2 regions of the Metasolibacillus sp. FSL K6-0083 genome follow, and region 1 is predicted to be linked to the other one. Evidence: a T-box and tRNA genes for the amino acid it is inferred to sense, from the RefSeq annotation. Region 1 holds a T-box; the other holds one or more tRNA genes.
The links. A T-box is a leader RNA that pairs with one kind of tRNA and senses whether it is charged. The one in region 1 lies ahead of tyrS (tyrosine--tRNA ligase), so its partner is inferred to be a tRNA-Tyr.

Region 1 (10,180 bases):
TTAAAAAGTAAAAGTAGTTATGTCATAAAAATCCACCGAGCTATAAGGCTAAGTGGATTTTTTCATTCGACCGAAAAACAATCATTTATTCACTCATTGAGTGGCACATATCCTACTTTTTCAACTAACCCTTGCCCTTGAGGTGATAAAATCCATTCAATAAGCCTCGCTGTATTGTCATTTGACGTATTTGTTGTTATTGCATAAAATTCCGATGTAATTGGATATGTGTTATTGCGAATATTGTCCTTTGTCGGTGCGATTCCTTCAATTGATAATAATTTGATTTGGTCGTTTTGCACCATTTCTGTTGAATAGTAGCGGAATGTATAACCAAGCGCATTTTTGTAATTTTTATATTGTGCGACTTGTTGAATAATGCCCCCCATTCCCGAAACAATATCCTCTCTCGGGGCTTCCATAATCGGTGTATCTTCCATTAAATATTGCAGTGCCGTTTGAGAACCGCTATCTTCAGGTCGTTGAAAGGCACGAATTTTTTCGTTAGCGCCTCCTATTTGTGACCAATTCGTAATCTCTCCTGCATAAATACCGCGAACTTGCTCTAATGTTAAGCTATTAATTGGGTTATTTTTATGTACAAAAAAAACAAATGCTTCTTTGCCAATCGGTGTCATATTTAATTCAACATTCTTTTGCTGCGCCATCTTTAGCTGGCGCTCAGACGGCGCAGCAGCAAAAATGACATCCACTTTGCCATTAATTACATTATTATAGGCATCAGGTGTTTTATTAACCATTACTGTTTTTTTGAAGTAATCTGCGTTTTCTGGATATGTAGCTTGTACAAATGCTGTATACAATGGATATAGCGCCGTTGCACCATCTATTTTTGGCATTTTGCCATCCAAAGTTAACGTTGACACTTCGCCTAATTTTGTAATTTGATTATTTTCGGTGAAGGGATGGTACGCCCATATATCTACCTCACTATCCACTGTAGCTAGCTGGCTTTCATAATATGTTTGTCCAGCTAAAACAGTTGGTACAATCATAATCCCTAACATAATAAACGCCGTTATTTGCTTGCGCCTTTTCGTTTTGAAGAATTGCAAAATTCTTAATATGAGTAAAATATAAACTACGAGAACAGCAGCAACTAAAAGCCATACATAGCTTTGATGCAGGAAGAACATCGTTAAAAATAATAATGGCGCGCCCAAAAATAATATACCTATTGTTAGCAATACGATACTCCCTATTTTCTCCATCATTTTCCTCCCCCTTTTTAACATAAACGATAAAAAAAGAAAAAGTGTTCCAATAATTTTTTTGTATTTATAACTAGAAAGTTAACTTCATTTTCAAATATACCTCTACAGCTTTTCTTGGTTTGTGTTTAGGTTACTTCTTGAAATCTTTTGGTGGAACAAAATAAAAGCGCATGAATCAGATTTTTCAATTTGAGTTCATGCGCCTTTCTTATTTTTTAATTAAATTTCACCATATGGTATTTCTTTTTACCACGGCGAATAATGGAAAAAGCGTCTTCTAAACGGTCTTTAGCATCTACTGTATATTCTAAATCCGTCACCTTTTCACCGTTGATGCTGATGGCACCATTTGTTACATCTTCACGCGCTTGACGCTTTGATGGGGAAACACCTGCCTCGACAAGCATTTCAACAATGTTTTTATCTTCTTTCGCCATTTCAATAGAAGGAACATCTTTAAAAGCATCTTTCATTTCTTCTGCAGATAAAGCTTTTAAATCTCCAGAGAATAGTGCTGCTGTAATACGCTGTACAGTATCAAGTGCCTCTTGGCCGTGAATTAAGCGCGTCATTTCTTCTGCTAATGCCTTTTGTGCTTTGCGTAAATGTGGTTCTTGCTCAACACTTGTTTGTAATACCTCGATTTCTTCACGTGATAGGAATGTAAAGATTTTCAAGTATTTAATAACGTCTGCATCACCAGTGTTAATCCAGAATTGGTAGAATTCATATGGGCTCGTTTTTTCAGCGTCTAACCATACTGCGCCACCTGCTGTTTTACCGAATTTCGTGCCATCAGCCTTTGTTACTAATGGAATTGTAAAACCGAATGCTTTTGCATTGTCATCATGCGTTTTACGTATGACTTCTAAGCCTGTTGTAATATTGCCCCACTGATCCGATCCACCGATTTGGATGCGTACATTATGGTTGTCGTATAAATGATTAAAATCAATTCCTTGAATGATTGTGTACGTAAATTCTGTAAATGAAATACCTGTATCTAAACGTGAAGCAATCGTATCCTTTGCTAGCATGTAGTTGACATTCAATAGCTTCCCAAAATCACGTAAAAACTCGATTGTACTCATTTTTCCAATCCAATCGTGATTGTTGACAAGCTTTGCTGTATTTTCTGCGCTAGAATTAAAGTCAAAAATGCGCTCTAATTGTTTTTTAATGCCCTGTACATTTCGGTCAATTTGCTCTACTGTTTGCAATTGGCGCTCCTCTGAACGTCCAGATGGATCCCCTACCATTCCTGTTGCACCACCAACTAGCAATACCGGCTTATGACCAGCTTGTTGGAAGCGGCGAAGCGTTAATAATGGTACGATATGGCCGATGTGCATCGAATCAGCCGTTGGGTCAACCCCACAGTATAATGATACGGACTGCTCATTTAATAGCTTTTCCATACCTTCTGCGTCTGTTTGCTGGTATAACAAACCACGCCAATTTAAGTCTTCAATTAGTTTGTTTGTCATGTTGTGTCCTCCTCTTTTTTTACGCATAGAAACAAAAAAGTCCCTACACGCACTATGCATGCAGGGACGCTATCGTAAAAATAACGCGGTACCACCCAGCTTGAAGAGCATTACTCTTCCTCTCATCCGTCTTAACGCGACGTCAACGTCCAAGCTCCAAGAACGTAATTCATGTTATACATTATGACTAGCTCTCACCACACGCTAGCTCTCTTGACAGGGAATGATAACACTACTGCAATCTCTTCAATACTTGAAAAACTATACAGTCTATTTTACCTAAACAGCGTCTATTGTCAATAACTATATTTTAGCTGTAGAAAAAATGTGCTATAATCAATTACGCATTGGCGTAATTGCGGTTGGATTTTTCCGAGTTCATGAAGGAAACAAAGCTAAAATCCATGACATCCGCTGGAGACTTTGAGTCAACATGATGTTGGTCACTCAGTTATTAGCACCAAAATGTGGTGTTCTTTCGACTGAGTTCCTCTAATTCAGTAAAAGCCCTACTCCTTTGGTTTAACTGAATCGAGGTAAATGAGTTTAGGAGGTCGTTTCATTGAAAGAATGGTTGACACAAATAAATAACAAATTAGAAGCTCTAGCAAACAAATCTTGGATGCGTGCGTTCCGCATTACAGGTGGCGTTATTTGGAATTTATCATTATTAATTCTTATATTAGTAGCAACTTTAACTGTATTTGCTGGGGCAGTTGGTGCGGGCTATTTCGCATCACTCGTAAAAGAAGAGCCTTTGCGTTCGAAGGAAAATATGCGTGAGCTTATTTTCAATTACGAGGAAACGAGTGAAATTTATTTTGCGGACAATATTTATATTGGCAAGTTGCGCACCGATTTAGAGCGACGTGAAACCTCTCTAAAGGATGTTTCGCCCATTGTAATTGATGCTGTTCTTGCAACAGAGGACGAGTACTTCCGTGAGCATAATGGTATCGTCCCAAAAGCTGTCCTGCGTGGGTTGCTACAAGACTTTACAAATTCGGCTACTCAAACAGGTGGCTCGACATTAACACAGCAATTAATAAAAAATCAAATATTAACAAACGAAGTATCTTATGAACGTAAAGCAAAAGAAATATTGTTAGCATTACGACTTGAAAAATTTATGACAAAGCAAGAAATATTGGAGGCCTATTTGAATATTATCCCCTATGGGCGTAATGCTTCAGGTCGCAATATAGCTGGAATCGAAACAGCAGCGGACGGTATATTTGGCATTAAAGCTTCTGAGCTTTCTTTACCACAAGCTGCGTATATCGCGGGAATACCGCAAGCACCGTATGCCCATACACCTTTTACACAAAAAGGGCAATTAAAAACAGAGGAAGCTTTAAAGCCCGGCATTGACCGGATGAAAACGGTTCTATACCGTATGAAGGAAGCTGGCTACATTTCAGAAAATGAATATCAAGAATCTATCGTCTACGATATTACGCAAGATTTTAGAAAACCTGAATCACGCCCTGAAGACCGCTACCCATGGTTAACATACGAGCTTGAAAACCGTGCGAAAAAAATTATTGCGGATATGTTAGCTGAGCAGGATGGCATTGATCCAAAGCGCTTGCAAGAAGAATCACAGTTGCTTGAAAAATATATGATTTTAGCAGACCGTGATGTGCGCTCAAAAGGCTATCGTATCTATTCTACAATTAATCAGCAAATGTATGACGCAATGAAAACAGCAGCCGAGAATTTCCAATACTACGGTCATACGTATACAGCAACGACGATAGATAGTGAAACTGGAGAAGAAATAACAGTTGAAATGCCTGTGCAAGTTGGAAGTGTTGTTATCGAGAACAAGACAGGACGTATTTTAAGCTTTGTTGGCGGGCGTGATTTTAATATTGAGGCACTAAATCATGCTACACAAGCATATCGTTCAAATGGTTCAACAATGAAGCCACTTTTAGCATATGGTCCAGCTATCGAGTATGGAAAAATCGGTGCAGGTAGCCCTGTTGTCGATGTGAAATTTAAGCGTAGCTATGACGGCTATAGCCCTTCGAACTATCTTGAAAATGAAGAAAGAGGAATAATGCCTGCACGTGAGGCCTTAGCTCATTCTCAAAACTTAACAGCGCTTCGCTTATATGATGATATTTTACCAAATCGACCTGCTGAATATTTAGCTAAAATGGGCTTTTCTCGCTTAACCGAGGGCGATTATGTCAATTTAGCAACAGCTATCGGTGGATTAACGAATGGGACAACAGTTGAAGAAAATACAAATGCATTTGCTACACTTGCAAATGGCGGTCAATTTATTGATGCTTATATGATTGAGAAAATTGTTGATTTAGATGGCAATATTATTTATCAGCATGAGGTAGAGCCAGTTGAAGTATTTACACCTGAAACTTCCTACATTGTTACAGATATGCTGCGTGATGTACTTGATTATGGTACAGGTATGCGTGCAAAGAGCACATTAAAATTTTCTTCTGATTTTGCAGCAAAAACAGGTACAACACAGGATTATAAGGATGTTTGGTTAGTTGGCTATAATCCTAATATTTCTTTAGGTGTGTGGATGGGCTATGACCAGCCTAGATCATTATATACATTTAATAACACTTACTATCAGCCAAGTACCCGTGTGAATTTACTATGGGCTTCGTTGATGAATACTATTTACGATATCGACCCTGAATTTATCGGAACGAAAGAAAAATTTGAAAAGCCTGCAAATGTTGTCAGCGCATCGTTTTGTGGAATTTCAGGCTTAGCACCTTCTGAAGCTTGTTCAAGTGCTGGGCTAGTGCGCTCCGATTTATTTAATCGCAATGTATTTTTACCATCCATTCCAGATGACAGCTTAGTTTCTTCTGCATCTGTCAATATTGATGGTAAATCATACAGTGCTCTCCCTTCTACCCCTGCTGAATTCGTTACAATGGGGGGCGTCGGCTTAAACGAGGAGTTTGTTAAACGCATGCTTGGCTCTTTAGGTGGAGATCCTGCAAAGCTATTACCTAACAATTCTTCCTTAAGCTCAACTGTCGTTACAGGGGCAGCATTTGAAGCGGATGAAGAGGCACCAGCATCTGTTATTGTTACACTTGATGGCAATACATTAGTATGGTCAAAGTCGGCATCAAATGATGTTATCGGCTATCGAGTCTATTCGACAGAAGGTCAGCTTATTGCGACGAATGGCTTTGAACAAGGGCGTCGGGCTCAAATTGCCATCGGAGCTAACTATTATGTTGTTGCAGTAGATATTACAGGGCGTCAATCTGAGCCTTCAAACATTATCGAAACTGCCGCTCCACCACCTGAAATCGATGAGCCAAATACAGATGAAGACAATGAACCGCCCGTACCAGAGGAGCCACCGACAGGGGACCCTGAAGGCAATGGGGAAGAACAAGAAGAATAAGCACAACAATAAGGCTGCCTGAAAAAGAATCTCTTTTCAGGCAGCCTTAGCTTATCTATTAAGTATTCGCTAAAAAACACTGCTCCTTCAGCAGTCACAATAAATTGTCATTATCCTTTTCGCCAAGGGCGTACTTTAAAGCCTATTCCCTTGGAACTTTATTTGGAAAGTAATTTAGATTTTTTAAACAGCTCGGCTCTAATTGCATAATATTTGTTGTAAAATAGCAACTGCTTCATCCATTTCCGACTCACTTACTGTCAATGGTGGTAATAAACGAATGACTTTTGTGCCTGCCTGTACAACGAGCAAGCCCGCCTGCTCCAATTGAGTAACATAGCTCGCTACATCTTCACCACCGCAGTAAATACCAAGCATTAAGCCCTTTCCTTGAATTGTGAACTTTTTGTCATTTAATGCCTGCTGTAGCCTCGCCTGCAAATAGGCTGATTTATCCTGCACTTGCTGTAAAAAAGCCTCGTTAAAAACATGCTCTACAACTGTTTGTGCAACTGCCACGGCTAACGGGTTACCACCGAATGTTGTACCGTGTGTTCCTGCATTAAATGTTTCAAATAATTCTGCCGTACCTAGTATGCCGCCAATTGGAAAGCCGCCCCCTAAACCTTTAGCCATCGACACAATATGTGGTTTTAATGCCGTTTGCTCAAACGCAAAGCGCGTCCCTGTACGACCAATTCCTGTTTGTACCTCATCGACAATTAATAAAATACTATGCGCCTCACAAATTTTTTGTATAGCTTCCGCAAACTCTGGCGTCACCTCATTAATGCCACCCTCACCTTGAATCGGCTCTAACATAATCGCTGCCACTGTTTCATCAATAGCGGCTTCAAGTGCCACCACATCATTAAATGGCAATGTCGTAAACTGTTCAACTAAAGGACCAAAGCCATTTCGCACTTTATCCTGTCCTGTTGCCGACATCGCACCAAATGTACGCCCATGAAATGATTGCTCAAAAACAATAATATGATGCTTCCCTGTATGTTTACGCGCAAGCTTAATCGCCGCCTCATTAGCCTCTGCCCCACTATTACAGAAAAAGGCATACGCTAATGGCAAATCCTGAACTAATGATGCAGCAAGCTTCTCCTGCCCCTTGCTCTCAAAAAGATTGCTAATATGCCATAGCTTCTCACTCTGCTCCTGCAAAGTTTGCACAAGCGCTGGATGAGCATGGCCAAGCGAACAAACAGCAATCCCACTTGTAAAATCTAGATAACGCTTCCCACTATCGTCATACACGATTGTTCCTTGCCCTTTAACAATATGAATCTGTCGTCTTGCATAATTTTGAAATAATGCACTCATCCTACAGCCATCTCCTTTAAATTGAATTGTGCGAGAATTGTGTGAGTGCCTGGCACCCAACAATTGTTGTGCCTGTTAATGTATCATCTACAATTTGAACAGACGGAATGCCTGCTGCCAAACAAGCAAGCGCTCCTTGTACTTTCGGAATCATTCCACCGTAAATATGTTCATCAGCAATCCATTTTTCAATTGCTGATTTTGTCACTTGCTGCTGATATTGCCCTTCAATTCGGATGCCGGCGACATCTGTGACAAGAAGTAAACTTTCTGCTTCTATAGCAAGAGCCACTTCGCTTGCTACTGTATCACCGTTAATATTTAATGCCTGACCATCTGTTGTTGTCCCAATGCAAGCAATAACTGGGACAATATTTGTGTTTAAAATAGTATTTAATAGCTTCGTATTTACCTTTTTAATTTGCCCTACATAGCCATAGATTGCCTCATCTAAAAATGTACTTTCTAATAACTGACCATCAAAGCCGTTTAATCCGATTGCCTCAATTCCTGCTCTATTTAATTCGTGTACGAGAAGTGGGTTTACTTGCCCAATTAATGTTGTTTTCACTAAATCGATTGCTTCTGCTGTAGTAACCCGTATGCCATGTAACACATGGGATGCTACTTGATGAGCAGCTAATGTGCGATTAATTGCTGGCCCCCCACCATGTGTAATAATAACGCGATAGCCCTCTCGTTGAAGTGCCTGTATTTTTTGAAAAAAGGCGCTGTTCAAGCCTTCTAATGCACTGCCTCCCAGTTTAATGACAATATTACGAGCGGTATGATGCGTTGATTTGAACGTAGTCATATGTTAAATCACACCCCCAAGCAAAGCCATGTCCATCACCCTCGCCTAAAGAAACGAAAATTTTCACTTCATGCTGCTTTAGTATTGTAATAAGCTGTTCCTCCGAAAATGCAATTGGTTCACCATTTTCGACCATTGTTACACCCCCGATTTGAATCGTAATTTTCTCAGGGTCGACCGTTGCACCGCTATAGCCCACTGCCGCAATAATACGTCCCCAATTGGCATCACAGCCAAAGACAGCCGTTTTCACAAGTGGTGAGCCTACAACTGATTTTGCAATTTTACGTGCCTCCGCATCATTCATTGCGCCGATTACTTCAACTTCGATTAATTTTGTTGCCCCTTCACCATCGCGAGCTATCGATTTTGCTAAATCCTCTGCTACCGCTTGCAGTGCAGTATAAAAATTTGCCCACTCTGGATGCTCTGGCGTTAAGGCTGTATTACCAGCTAAACCATTTGCCATGACGACAACCATATCATTTGTTGATGTGTCACCATCTACTGTAATTGAATTAAAGGTACAATCTGTAATTTGTAATAGCGCCTTTTGTAGCTCATTTGATTGTATGTTGGCATCTGTCGTAATAAAACCTAGCATCGTTGCCATATTTGGCTCAATCATGCCAGAGCCCTTTGCTGTACCAGAAACAACAATTTCTTTGCCATCAATTGTCGTTACATAGGTTGTATTTTTCATCACTGTATCCGTCGTTAAAATGGCCTGTGCAAAATCAATGCTGCTCTCTAAATCATCATTAGGTACTAGCATGGCAACACCCTTTTTCAACGGCTCCATTTTCATTATTTCTCCAATAACCCCTGTAGATGCTACCCCAACTAAGCTAGTGTCGATATTTAATTTTTCTGCAGCCAATTTTTGCATTTCATAGGCATCCGCTATCCCTTGCTTGCCTGTACAAGCATTGGCATTGCCTGAATTAATGAGCATTGCCTGCATTTTTTGCGTGCTATAAACAACCTCCTTCGTTACCTTTAATGGAGCCGCCTGCACAGCATTCGTCGTAAAAACTGCTGCAACACTTGCCGGTACCTCACTTACAAGTAATGCTAAATCCTTTTTCTTATGCTTTAAACCACAATGCACCCCCGCCGCTGTAAAGCCTTTTGGAGATACGATATTTTTTCCAGATAATTTTTTCAATTCAATAATAGCTGTCATTTATTTTCCTCCTTAAATGAATAATGGTACTGTTTGTAAACCCATCGTTTGTGGTAAGTTCATTTGTATATTCATATTTTGAATTGCTTGCCCTGCCGCACCCTTGACTAAATTATCAATGACGCCGACAATCGTTGCTCGATTTGTGCGCTTATCTAATTGCACATACACATCACAGTAATTTGAGCCTTTCACACGATTTGTACCAATCATTGAGGCTTCTTTAATCACGCGTACAAATGGGTGTTTCGCATATGCAGCTTGCAAACAATCGAGCAGTTGTGCTTGCGTAACGCCAGGCTGTACAGCAGCATATGATGTTGTTAAAATACCGCGCGTCATTGGTACTAAATGAGTATTAAATGAAATTTTTGTCTGCACATTTGCAAACATTGCAATCGCTTGCTCGATTTCTGGAATATGCTGATGCTCGTTAATTTTATAAATTGAGAAATTTTCATTCGTTTCACTAAAATGAGTTGCCTGTGTAGGCTTATTACCAGCACCTGATACACCGCTTTTCGCATCGATAACTAAAAAGCTCGGGTCAATTAAATTTTCTTTTATTAATGGCAATAGTGATAATAAAACTGCTGTCGGATAACAGCCGGGATTGGCAATTAAATGTGCCTCAGCAATTTTTGACTCATTCCATTCTGCTAATCCATAAACACTTTGCTCGATTGCCTCCTGTGGTGCAGGCGTTTTTTTATA
Region 2 (10,180 bases), 1.2 Mb from region 1:
GGTAGTCGAGGAGAGAATCCTAAGGTGTGCGAGAGAACTCTCGTTAAGGAACTCGGCAAAATGACCCCGTAACTTCGGGAGAAGGGGTGCTCTTGAGCGTGCAAGCGCATGAGAGCCGCAGTGAATAGGCCCAGGCGACTGTTTAGCAAAAACACAGGTCTCTGCAAAACCGTAAGGTGACGTATAGGGGCTGACGCCTGCCCGGTGCTGGAAGGTTAAGAGGAGTGGTTAGCGCAAGCGAAGCTATGAATTGAAGCCCCAGTAAACGGCGGCCGTAACTATAACGGTCCTAAGGTAGCGAAATTCCTTGTCGGGTAAGTTCCGACCCGCACGAAAGGCGTAACGATCTGGGCACTGTCTCAACGAGAGACTCGGTGAAATTATAGTACCTGTGAAGATGCAGGTTACCCGCGACAGGACGGAAAGACCCCGTGGAGCTTTACTGTAGCTTGATATTGAATTTTGGTACAACTTGTACAGGATAGGTAGGAGCCAGAGATCTCGGAGCGCCAGCTTCGAAGGAGGCGTCGGTGGGATACTACCCTGGTTGTATTGAAATTCTAACCCGTGCCCCTTAGCGGGGTAGGAGACAGTGTCAGGCGGACAGTTTGACTGGGGCGGTCGCCTCCTAAAAGGTAACGGAGGCGCCCAAAGGTTCCCTCAGAATGGTTGGAAATCATTCGTAGAGTGTAAAGGCACAAGGGAGCTTGACTGCGAGACCTACAAGTCGAGCAGGGTCGAAAGACGGGCTTAGTGATCCGGTGGTTCCGCATGGAAGGGCCATCGCTCAACGGATAAAAGCTACCCCGGGGATAACAGGCTTATCTCCCCCAAGAGTCCACATCGACGGGGAGGTTTGGCACCTCGATGTCGGCTCATCGCATCCTGGGGCTGTAGTCGGTCCCAAGGGTTGGGCTGTTCGCCCATTAAAGCGGTACGCGAGCTGGGTTCAGAACGTCGTGAGACAGTTCGGTCCCTATCCGTCGTGGGCGTAGGAAATTTGAGAGGAGCTGTCCTTAGTACGAGAGGACCGGGATGGACATACCGCTGGTGTACCAGTTGTCGTGCCAACGGCATCGCTGGGTAGCTATGTATGGACGGGATAAGTGCTGAAAGCATCTAAGCATGAAGCCCCCCTCAAGATGAGATTTCCCATTACGCAAGTAAGTAAGATCCCTCAAAGACGATGAGGTAGATAGGTTCGAGGTGGAAGTGTGGCGACACATGGAGCTGACGAATACTAATCGATCGAGGACTTAACCACAATTAAAACTTGTTTCAATGTTCGTTTATCCAGTTTTGAAAGAACAAACACTTTCTAAAAACAAGGATTTCAAGACACAAGCTAATCGAGGAAACAAAAGAGCGCTTGAAGGAATGTACTAAAGTACATGACTGAATGAGCGAGTGCAGTTGACGAAGAATAGCGCAGTAGATTGGAAGCCGAGTAAGGAACGTCTACTAAAAGCACCACATCCTGTGGTAACGTAGACGCCAGCACATCCATGTGCAAGTGAAGTAATGATGGCAAAGAGGTCACACCCGTTCCCATACCGAACACGGAAGTTAAGCTCTTTAGCGCCGATGGTAGTTGGGGGCTTCCCCCTGTGAGAGTAGGACATTGCTTCGCGCAAAAAGTCGCTGCTGATAATTAATCAGTAGTGGCTTTTTTTATCTTGATTTAGTAGTTAGCTGAAGCGTAATTGATAGCGCAAACATATCGATAATATGAGTAAATAGTGAATTAAATCGAAAGTTTTAATTATTTGAAAAAAGCACTTGTAATAATTAAAATGATTGTTATAATAATAAATGTACTAAGTAGCTTATACAAAGTGCATAAATGAATATTAGCGTTCCGAAGTAGCTCAGTGGTAGAGCAACCGGCTGTTAACCGGTTGGTCGCAGGTTCGAGCCCTGCCTTCGGAGCCATTTTTTTTGCCTATTAATTGAAATGAAAAAATTATAGTAGCATTATTTTTAGAGGTAGAATTAACAGGTCCACTATTAGTTTTAATCCGAATTTTCCTTGATTAGCTAAACGAAGTAGATTAATCTAAAATCAGTGTTACATTTCGTTGTTTACTTAGCAAAGTGTCAAACTTCAATAAAGTTTAAAATAAGTAAAACAAGCATTTAGCTCCTAACAATGAAAAAAGCCCTAATTTTTAATTTGAGGCTTTCGCAAAAAAAAATTGCAAATTAGGATGAAATTTTATCAAAAAGGCTTGTACAAATCTAAAAAATATGGTATTATAATTCTTGTCTTGTTTGAGATATTTTAACTGGCCCGTTGGTCAAGTGGTTAAGACACCGCCCTTTCACGGCGGTAACACGGGTTCGAATCCCGTACGGGTCACCATTTAAAAATAAATAATTGTAACACTCATATATGGAGGATTAGCTCAGCTGGGAGAGCACCTGCCTTACAAGCAGGGGGTCGGCGGTTCGAACCCGTCATCCTCCACCATTCAAGTGTTATGTCGGTGGGGTAGCGAAGTGGCTAAACGCGGCGGACTGTAAATCCGCTCCTTAGGGTTCGGCGGTTCGAATCCGTCCCCCACCACCATCTTTGAAAATGATTGGGGTATAGCCAAGCGGTAAGGCAACGGATTTTGATTCCGTCATGCCTAGGTTCGAATCCTAGTACCCCAGCCATTTTTTTGTTTTTTCTTGAGCCATTAGCTCAGTCGGTAGAGCATCTGACTTTTAATCAGAGGGTCGAAGGTTCGAGTCCTTCATGGCTCATTATTAACAGGGACTATTTGAAAAGATTATATCTTTTCAAATAGTCCCTGTTTTTTATATTAATATCTTCAAAACATTGCTCCTATGGTAATTATAATAAGGCGCAGTTTATCTTTTAAAGAAGAATAAAAAATAATATGTTAAACTAAAGGTTGATGAATATTGCTTACTTAGAAATAGAGATTGAGGTTGTAGAGGTGAAATAGTTATCGTATCGTCAAAAGATGTTGCAAAATTAGCTGGTGTGTCACAGACGACGGTTTCCCGGGTTTTGAATACACCTGAACAAGTAAAGGCCTCAACGGTTGATAAGGTGTTGAAGGCGATTGAACAATTAAATTATATTCCTAACGAACAGGCAAGATTGCTTGTGACTAGTCGAACAAATACAATTGCACTATTATCTGGTCCGCTACACAATCCTTTCTTCTCAGACACTACTGCGGCTATTGTTAATTATGCAAATAGTAAAGGTTATAAAGTCGATGTACAATTTGTACAGGATGAGGAATTAGAAAATGCCTATTCAAAAATTTTAGAGCGCAAAGTAGATGGAATCATTTTATCTTGTATATTGTATGAAGATCCGTTTTTTGAAAAGCTAAAGAAATTAAACATTCCCTTTATTACATTTAACCGTAAGCACCAATCAAATGAAAATTTTGTCGAAATTGATAATGAACAAGCAGGTTTTATTGCTGCACAATCATTACAGGCTTTAGGACATCAACATATTGCCTATATAGGGGGGCATTTAACGGTTAGTACGTACGCTAATCGTTTTAGAGGGGCGCTGCGTGCTTTAGGAGAAGCGTTGCCAGAAGCATATATTTATCATTCCAATACAACCCGTGCAAATATTAGTGAGGGAATTGATTATTTGCTCCAGCAGCCAAATTCCCCAACTGCTATAATAGGTGCATCTGATTCGATAGCGCTAAATGTCATTGATGAATTATTAAAGCGCGATATTCGTATCCCGGAGGATATTAGTGTTATTGGGATTGATAATGTTGAATTGGCGGCATATGAACAAATTCAATTAACGACAGTAGGACATGCGATGGAAAGAAATTTAGGATTAATCGCTATTGTTAAATTAATTGAAATGATTGAAAATAAAAAAAATTCTTGTGTTCATATAACCGAATCTGTTAAACTTTTTAATAGGAAAACAGTGAAGCGATTAAACTAAGGCGAAGATTCTGTTCTTACAAATATTCTTCTGAGCCCTATCAGGAGATATTTGTAGGATATAAGTATATTTTTTTATAACAAAATGGTTACGTATTCATAACAGAATATTTAGAATAAAGAAGTTTGGGAAGGGTGTATATTTTGGAACAAAAAATGTATATCAATGGTGAATGGGTTTCTACAGCCGAGTATGCAGAGTTAAAATCACCATACACAAAGGAAGTAATAGCGAAAATACCACAAGCAACAAGAGAGCATGTATCAGCGGCTGTGGAGGCGGCTCAAAGGGCACAGCAAGCAATGACTAATCTTACTGCATTAGAAAGGGCGAATATCCTTTATGCAATTGCTAAGGCATTTGCTAGCAAGCGCTTGGAGGCAGCAACAATTATTTCCCGGGAAAGTTCGAAGCCTCTAAAATATGCGCTAAGCGAAATAGACCGCACAATTGAAACATATCGTTTCGCTGGTGATGAGGCTAAGCGTCTTATTGGGGAAATGATTCCAATGGATGCAGCGAAAACCGGGGAAAATCGTTTTGCTTATACGCTAGAGCAGCCATTAGGAATAATTGCTGCTATTACGCCCTTTAATTTTCCGCAAAATTTAGTAGCGCATAAAGTCGGACCAGCAATTGCTGCTGGGAATACGATTGTACTAAAACCTGCCTCACAGACCCCACTATCTGCATTGTTTTTAGCAAAAATCATTGATTGTACAGATTTACCTAAAGGCGCATTTAATGTCGTGTTAGGGAGTGGTGGTATCGTTGGTGATGCACTTGTTGAGAGCGATAAGGTGAAAATGATTACATTTACGGGTAGTCCAGCAGTCGGTATTCAAATCAAAGAAAAATCAGGATTGAAACGTTTAGCACTTGAATTAGGGTCGAACTCTGGATTAATTGTTGACCGCAATATAAATATAGAGCATGTAGTGAGAAAATGCGTTACAGGTGCATTTTCTAATCAGGGGCAGGTATGTATCTCTTTACAGCGGATTTATGTAATGGAAGAGGTGTTTGCTGCATTTGTTGAGGAAATGATTGCTCAAACACAAAGCTTGAAAATAGGTTCTCCGCTCGATGAAACGACGGATATATCTGCCATGATTCATGATAAGGAGCAGCAACGAGCAATACAGTGGATTACTGAGGCAATTGCAGAAGGTGCAAATCTTCTATACGGAGGCGAGGTGGAAGATGGTGTTTTATTACCTACAATTTTAGCGAATGTCGACAGGAAATCAAAAGTTAGCTGTCAGGAAGTGTTTGCACCGATTGTAAGCATTAATAAGATTTCTTCAATAGAGGAGGGTATCGAAGCTATTAATGATTCAGATTATGGCTTGCAGGCAGGTATTTTCACGAAGGATATTCAAACGGCCTTTACAGCATCGAAAAATCTCTCAGTAGGTGGTGTTATCATTAACGATATACCGACATATCGCGTTGATCAAATGCCGTATGGTGGTGTAAAGCAAAGTGGAACAGGCAAAGAGGGACTTAAATATGCAATACAGGAAATGACGGAAACAAAGCTTGTTATTTGGAATCAAGAAGGAGGACTATAGATGGCTGAAAAGATTACATTTGTACCTTTAAGTTACACAGGCTGGGGCTCCCTTAGCTATTTACAGCAAGAGGTGCAACGCTTAAAAGGTCAAAAAGTATTATTAGTGACAGATCCTTTCTTGCACGAACTGGGCTTAACGCAAAAAATCATTGCACTGCTTGAAGAGTTGAATTTAACTATCAATATTTATACAAAGGTTGTGCCAGAGCCCCCAGTAGCTGTAGCGGAGGAATTAGTAGCTTACGCAAGGGAACATCAAAGTGATATCGTTGTCGGGCTAGGTGGGGGGAGTGCGCTCGATTTAGCTAAATTAGCTGGCGTAATTTCAGTGCATGAAGGTGATGTCAAAGATTACTTAAATTTAAGCGCTACACGTTCCATTGAACAGAAAGGGCTGCCGACAATATTAATTCCTACAACATCTGGTACTGGCTCAGAAGTCACAAATATTGCTGTTGTTTCATTAGAAAGTACGAAAGATGTCGTAACACATGACTATTTGCTGGCAGATGTAGCGATTGTTGACCCAGAGTTGACAATGTCGTTACCACCAAAAGTAACAGCGGCAACGGGAGTAGATGCTTTAACTCATGCGATTGAGGCATATGTATCGCAAAATGCTAGTACGGTTTCTGACGCATTAGCATTGCAGGCGATACAATTAATTAGCCAATCCATTCGTAGTGCGGTAAAGGATGGGCAAAATCAGCAGGCACGTATCGATATGAGCTATGGGAGTTATTTAGCGGGCCTAGCATTTTTCAATGCAGGTGTTGCGGGTGTACATGCACTAGCTTATCCATTGGGTGGACAATTCCATATCGCGCATGGTGACTCCAATGCGGTTTTATTGCCGTATGTAATGGGCTATATCCGTCCATCTTGTGAAAAGCGCATGAAAGACATTTATAATGCTATGGGCTTCAATAGTGGCTATTTATCGCAGGAGGAGGCATCGCATAAATGTGTACAGGAATTGCAGCGCCTTGTTGAAGATGTAGGTATCCCTTCAAGCTTGAAAGGCTTCGATATTAGTGAAGAGGCACTTACCGGCTTAACGGAGGATGCAGCAAAGCAAACGCGACTCCTAGCGCGCAGTCCGATGCCGTTAGGGAAGGATGATATTTTTGCTATTTATAAGGCAGCATATGATGCCGTCGTTTTCAAATAAATAGAATTAATCAAACAGCAAAGGGGATAGAAAAATGTGTAATAACAAAAAGTTATATGTATTAGACACTGGGACAATGAAGATGGATAAAAATTATATGATTGCCATGCATAACCCTGCGACAATTGATAATCCTAATCCACCAGCAGAGTTTGTAGAATTTCCGATTTATGCTGTATTAATTGACCATCCAGAAGGGAAAATCTTATTCGACACAGGCTGTAATCCCGATGGTATGGGAGAAGATGGGCGTTGGCCTGAAGGAATACAAAAGGCCTTCCCAACATTTGCGAGCGAAGAATGTTATTTGATTAATCGTTTAGAGCAATTAAAAGTACGACCAGAGGATATTAAATATGTAATTGCCTCACATTTGCATTTAGACCATGCAGGCTGTTTGGAGTTGTTTACAAATGCGGAAATTATCGTGCATGATTCAGAGCTGTCGAGTGTTATGAAGCAATTTACGATGACGCGTGATATGGGTGCATATATTTGGGGTGATGTCATGGCATGGATTCAAAATCAATTACGCTGGCGCACAATAAAGCCGCATGAAAAAGAAGTACAGCTGGTGGAAGGAATCAAAATTATTAATTTTGGTCCAGGGCATGCATATGGTATGCTTGGCTTACATGTTGAGCTGCCTGGTCATGGTAATGTTTTACTAGCATCCGATGCCGTTTATACGGCAGAAAGTTATGGCCCGCCAGTCAAGCCACCGGGTATTATTTATGATTCCGTGGGTTATAATTCGACAGTGGAGCGGATTCGTAAATTCGCCACTGAAAATGATGCTGAGGTTTGGTTTGGACATGATTCAAATCAATTTAAAAATTTCGTGAAATCTACGGAAGGCTATTACGAATAATAGGGCTGTTGGGGAAGCAGATATCCATCTGTCTTTCCCGTTTTTTGTGCTTAATAAGAAGGGCTTTTAATTGACTATTTGAAAGCTCTTTTTCTAAGCTTTATAATACTTATATAGATAAATATGTTATTGGAAAAAATGGATTGTAATTGGAGGTGCTTTTTATGGGAGAGAGAGGAAGACCCAAAGGAGCAAGTGGTGAAGAAAGTCGAGCATTATTGCTTGAGATAGCTGCGAGAGAATTTGCACAAAATGGGTATCATGAAACAAAAATAAGCTCAATTGTAAAAGGTGCGTCATTAAGTCAGCCTACTTTCTATTTGTATTTTAAAAACAAAGAAGCAATTTTTGAGGAGTTGGAGCACTTATTTCGTATGCGAATTATTGAGTATACAAAGCAAAGTCGTTTACAGCCAATGCTGGAATCAGCAAAAATTAAAACGCGAATTACGTATAATTTAAAAGAGTTATTGGTATTTCTAGATAAAAATCCAGATTTAACGCGAATTGGATTTTATTTGTCCGCAAAAGCGGATGAAATAAAGGCACATATGGTTGAGCAAATTCGAGGTAATCTAGATTTTGAGGTTAATGCTGGTTATTTTAGGAAAGATGTAGATACGCTAATGGTGGCAGAGTGCTTAATCGGTATAATAGAGCGATTAACATTTACACAATTGCTAACGAAACTAAAAGAACCGGAGGAAATAGCGAACGATATTGTGGATTTATTATTGGAAGGTATGTTATCTAAAGAAGGTTAAAAAAGAAAATACATATTTTCTTTTTTTATAGTTGAATATTACTTTTGAGTAATATAATATAAAACCAGCAATGAGTTATATGTTATTTTTAATACAAATTACACAAAGGAGAGGATATTGGTGAAAGAAATATGGCAGCAAAGGATGTCGTTATTTATTATTTTGTTGTTGTTTTCACATGCTATATTTGGGTATATGCCGGTATTTGCGGAAACGAATCCTACATTAAATATTATGCTAACAATTGGTGACCAGCTATACGAGGAGGGGGATATTGCAACAGAACCTGTCACCATTCATGTCACAACAACTTCGACAGATAGCGCCACTATTCAAGTAGAGTGGTCGATTGATGAAGGGGATTCATGGACATTATTTAATTTAGCATCACCGCATACATGGGAACAGCAAGGCGAGCATACGATTTGGTTTCGAATTATAGGACAGTCTACTATTTATAAGCGTTTTATTGATATTCGCCCACAACCGTTTTCATTATTCACAGCAAATCCAATTATTTATGTAAGCGAAAATGGGGATGATAGCAATAGCGGAGCAACTTGGGCTGATGCTGTTAAAAGCGTGCAAGTCGCATTAGATAAGGCTAGCGCTGGCAACCAAATTTGGATTGCCGCGGGAACGTATGCACCGACCAAACGAGCTAATGGCAGTGACCCTCGTAGTGCGTATTTTAGAATGAAAAATGGTGTAGCGATTTATGGAGGATTTGCGGGGGATGAAGAAACATTAGCACAGCGGGATTTTCAAAACAATAAAACGATATTAAGTGGTGTACTTCCAAGTGGAGGAAATGCTTATCATGTATTTTATCATCCAGATAACTTACACTTGAACGAAACAGCTATACTTGATGGCGTCATCATTACAGCAGGGAATCCTAATCATGCTACACAAAACCAGCATATGCACGGAGGAGGCATGTACAATAGTGGAAATAGCCCAACTCTCAGAAATGTAGTATTTACTGCAAATATTGCCTACCGATATGGCGGAGGAATATACAATTATGAAAGTAATCCAGCCCTAATAAATGTAACATTTATTGAGAATAGAGCCTATTCGGGCGGCGGGATGTACAATGAATCAAGTAATCCACAGTTAACAGATGTCATGTTTAATAACAATAGAGTTTCAATGGACGGTGGTGGCCTCTATAACAATAACAGTAATCCAATCCTAATACGCACTGCATTTACAGCTAACAATGCAACAAACAATGGAGGGGGGGTCTACAATACTGGGAACAGTAATGCTACTTTGACGGATGCCTTATTTAAACAAAATAAAGCAGCTGTGGAAGGTGGCGGAATGTATAATAGTAGCAGTAACCCAACGCTAACAGATGTAGTGTTTGAGCAAAATACAACAGATTGGTCAGGCGGGGGGATGAATAATAGTAACAGTAGCCCAGCCTTAACAAATGTAACGTTTAGTGGAAATCAGGCATTTTATGGAGGAGGGATTTATAATATTGGCAGTAGCCCGACGCTAATAGATGTAAAGTTTAATGAAAATACAGCATCCCAACAAGGGGGAGGAATCTACAATAAAAATGCAAGTAATCCAACTTTAACAGATGTAGTATTTGAGGAAAATAAAGCAACTTGGTATGGTGGCGGGATGTCTAATCATGGCAGTAGCCCAGTCTTAACAGATGTAATATTTAATATGAATCAAACGACGTTAGGGGGCGGAATGTATAATGACAATAGTAACCCAACCTTAACAGGCGTTAATTTTAATGAAAATAGAGCAACAGAGAAATCTAATTCAGGTGGTATTGGAGCGGGTATGTACAACTCCGCAAGTAGTCCGTCCTTAACAGATGTCATCT

Region 2: it encodes a tRNA-Tyr, which carries the amino acid that the T-box ahead of tyrS (tyrosine--tRNA ligase) is inferred to sense. The anticodon was not compared.

What each region holds. Positions count from the first base shown of each region.
Region 1 covers NZ_CP152046.1:102,040-112,219, reverse strand. The annotation lists gene MHB51_RS00455 (substrate-binding domain-containing protein) at 90-1,235, opposite strand; gene tyrS (tyrosine--tRNA ligase) at 1,451-2,722, opposite strand; T-box leader at 2,782-2,981, opposite strand; gene MHB51_RS00445 (transglycosylase domain-containing protein) at 3,285-6,131, shown strand; gene MHB51_RS00440 (acetylornithine transaminase) at 6,330-7,466, opposite strand; gene argB (acetylglutamate kinase) at 7,483-8,280, opposite strand; gene argJ (bifunctional ornithine acetyltransferase/N-acetylglutamate synthase) at 8,243-9,466, opposite strand; gene argC (N-acetyl-gamma-glutamyl-phosphate reductase) at 9,479-10,180, opposite strand, start outside.
Region 2 covers NZ_CP152046.1:2,741,071-2,751,250, forward strand. The annotation lists rRNA gene MHB51_RS12870 (23S ribosomal RNA) at 1-1,264, shown strand, start outside; rRNA gene rrf (5S ribosomal RNA) at 1,515-1,630, shown strand; tRNA gene MHB51_RS12880 (tRNA-Asn) at 1,858-1,932, shown strand; tRNA gene MHB51_RS12885 (tRNA-Glu) at 2,288-2,362, shown strand; tRNA gene MHB51_RS12890 (tRNA-Val) at 2,395-2,470, shown strand; tRNA gene MHB51_RS12895 (tRNA-Tyr) at 2,486-2,569, shown strand; tRNA gene MHB51_RS12900 (tRNA-Gln) at 2,584-2,658, shown strand; tRNA gene MHB51_RS12905 (tRNA-Lys) at 2,676-2,748, shown strand; gene MHB51_RS12910 (LacI family DNA-binding transcriptional regulator) at 2,957-3,943, shown strand; gene MHB51_RS12915 (aldehyde dehydrogenase family protein) at 4,087-5,517, shown strand; gene MHB51_RS12920 (iron-containing alcohol dehydrogenase) at 5,518-6,690, shown strand; gene MHB51_RS12925 (N-acyl homoserine lactonase family protein) at 6,725-7,561, shown strand; gene MHB51_RS12930 (TetR/AcrR family transcriptional regulator) at 7,726-8,325, shown strand; gene MHB51_RS12935 (InlB B-repeat-containing protein) at 8,446-10,180, shown strand, end outside.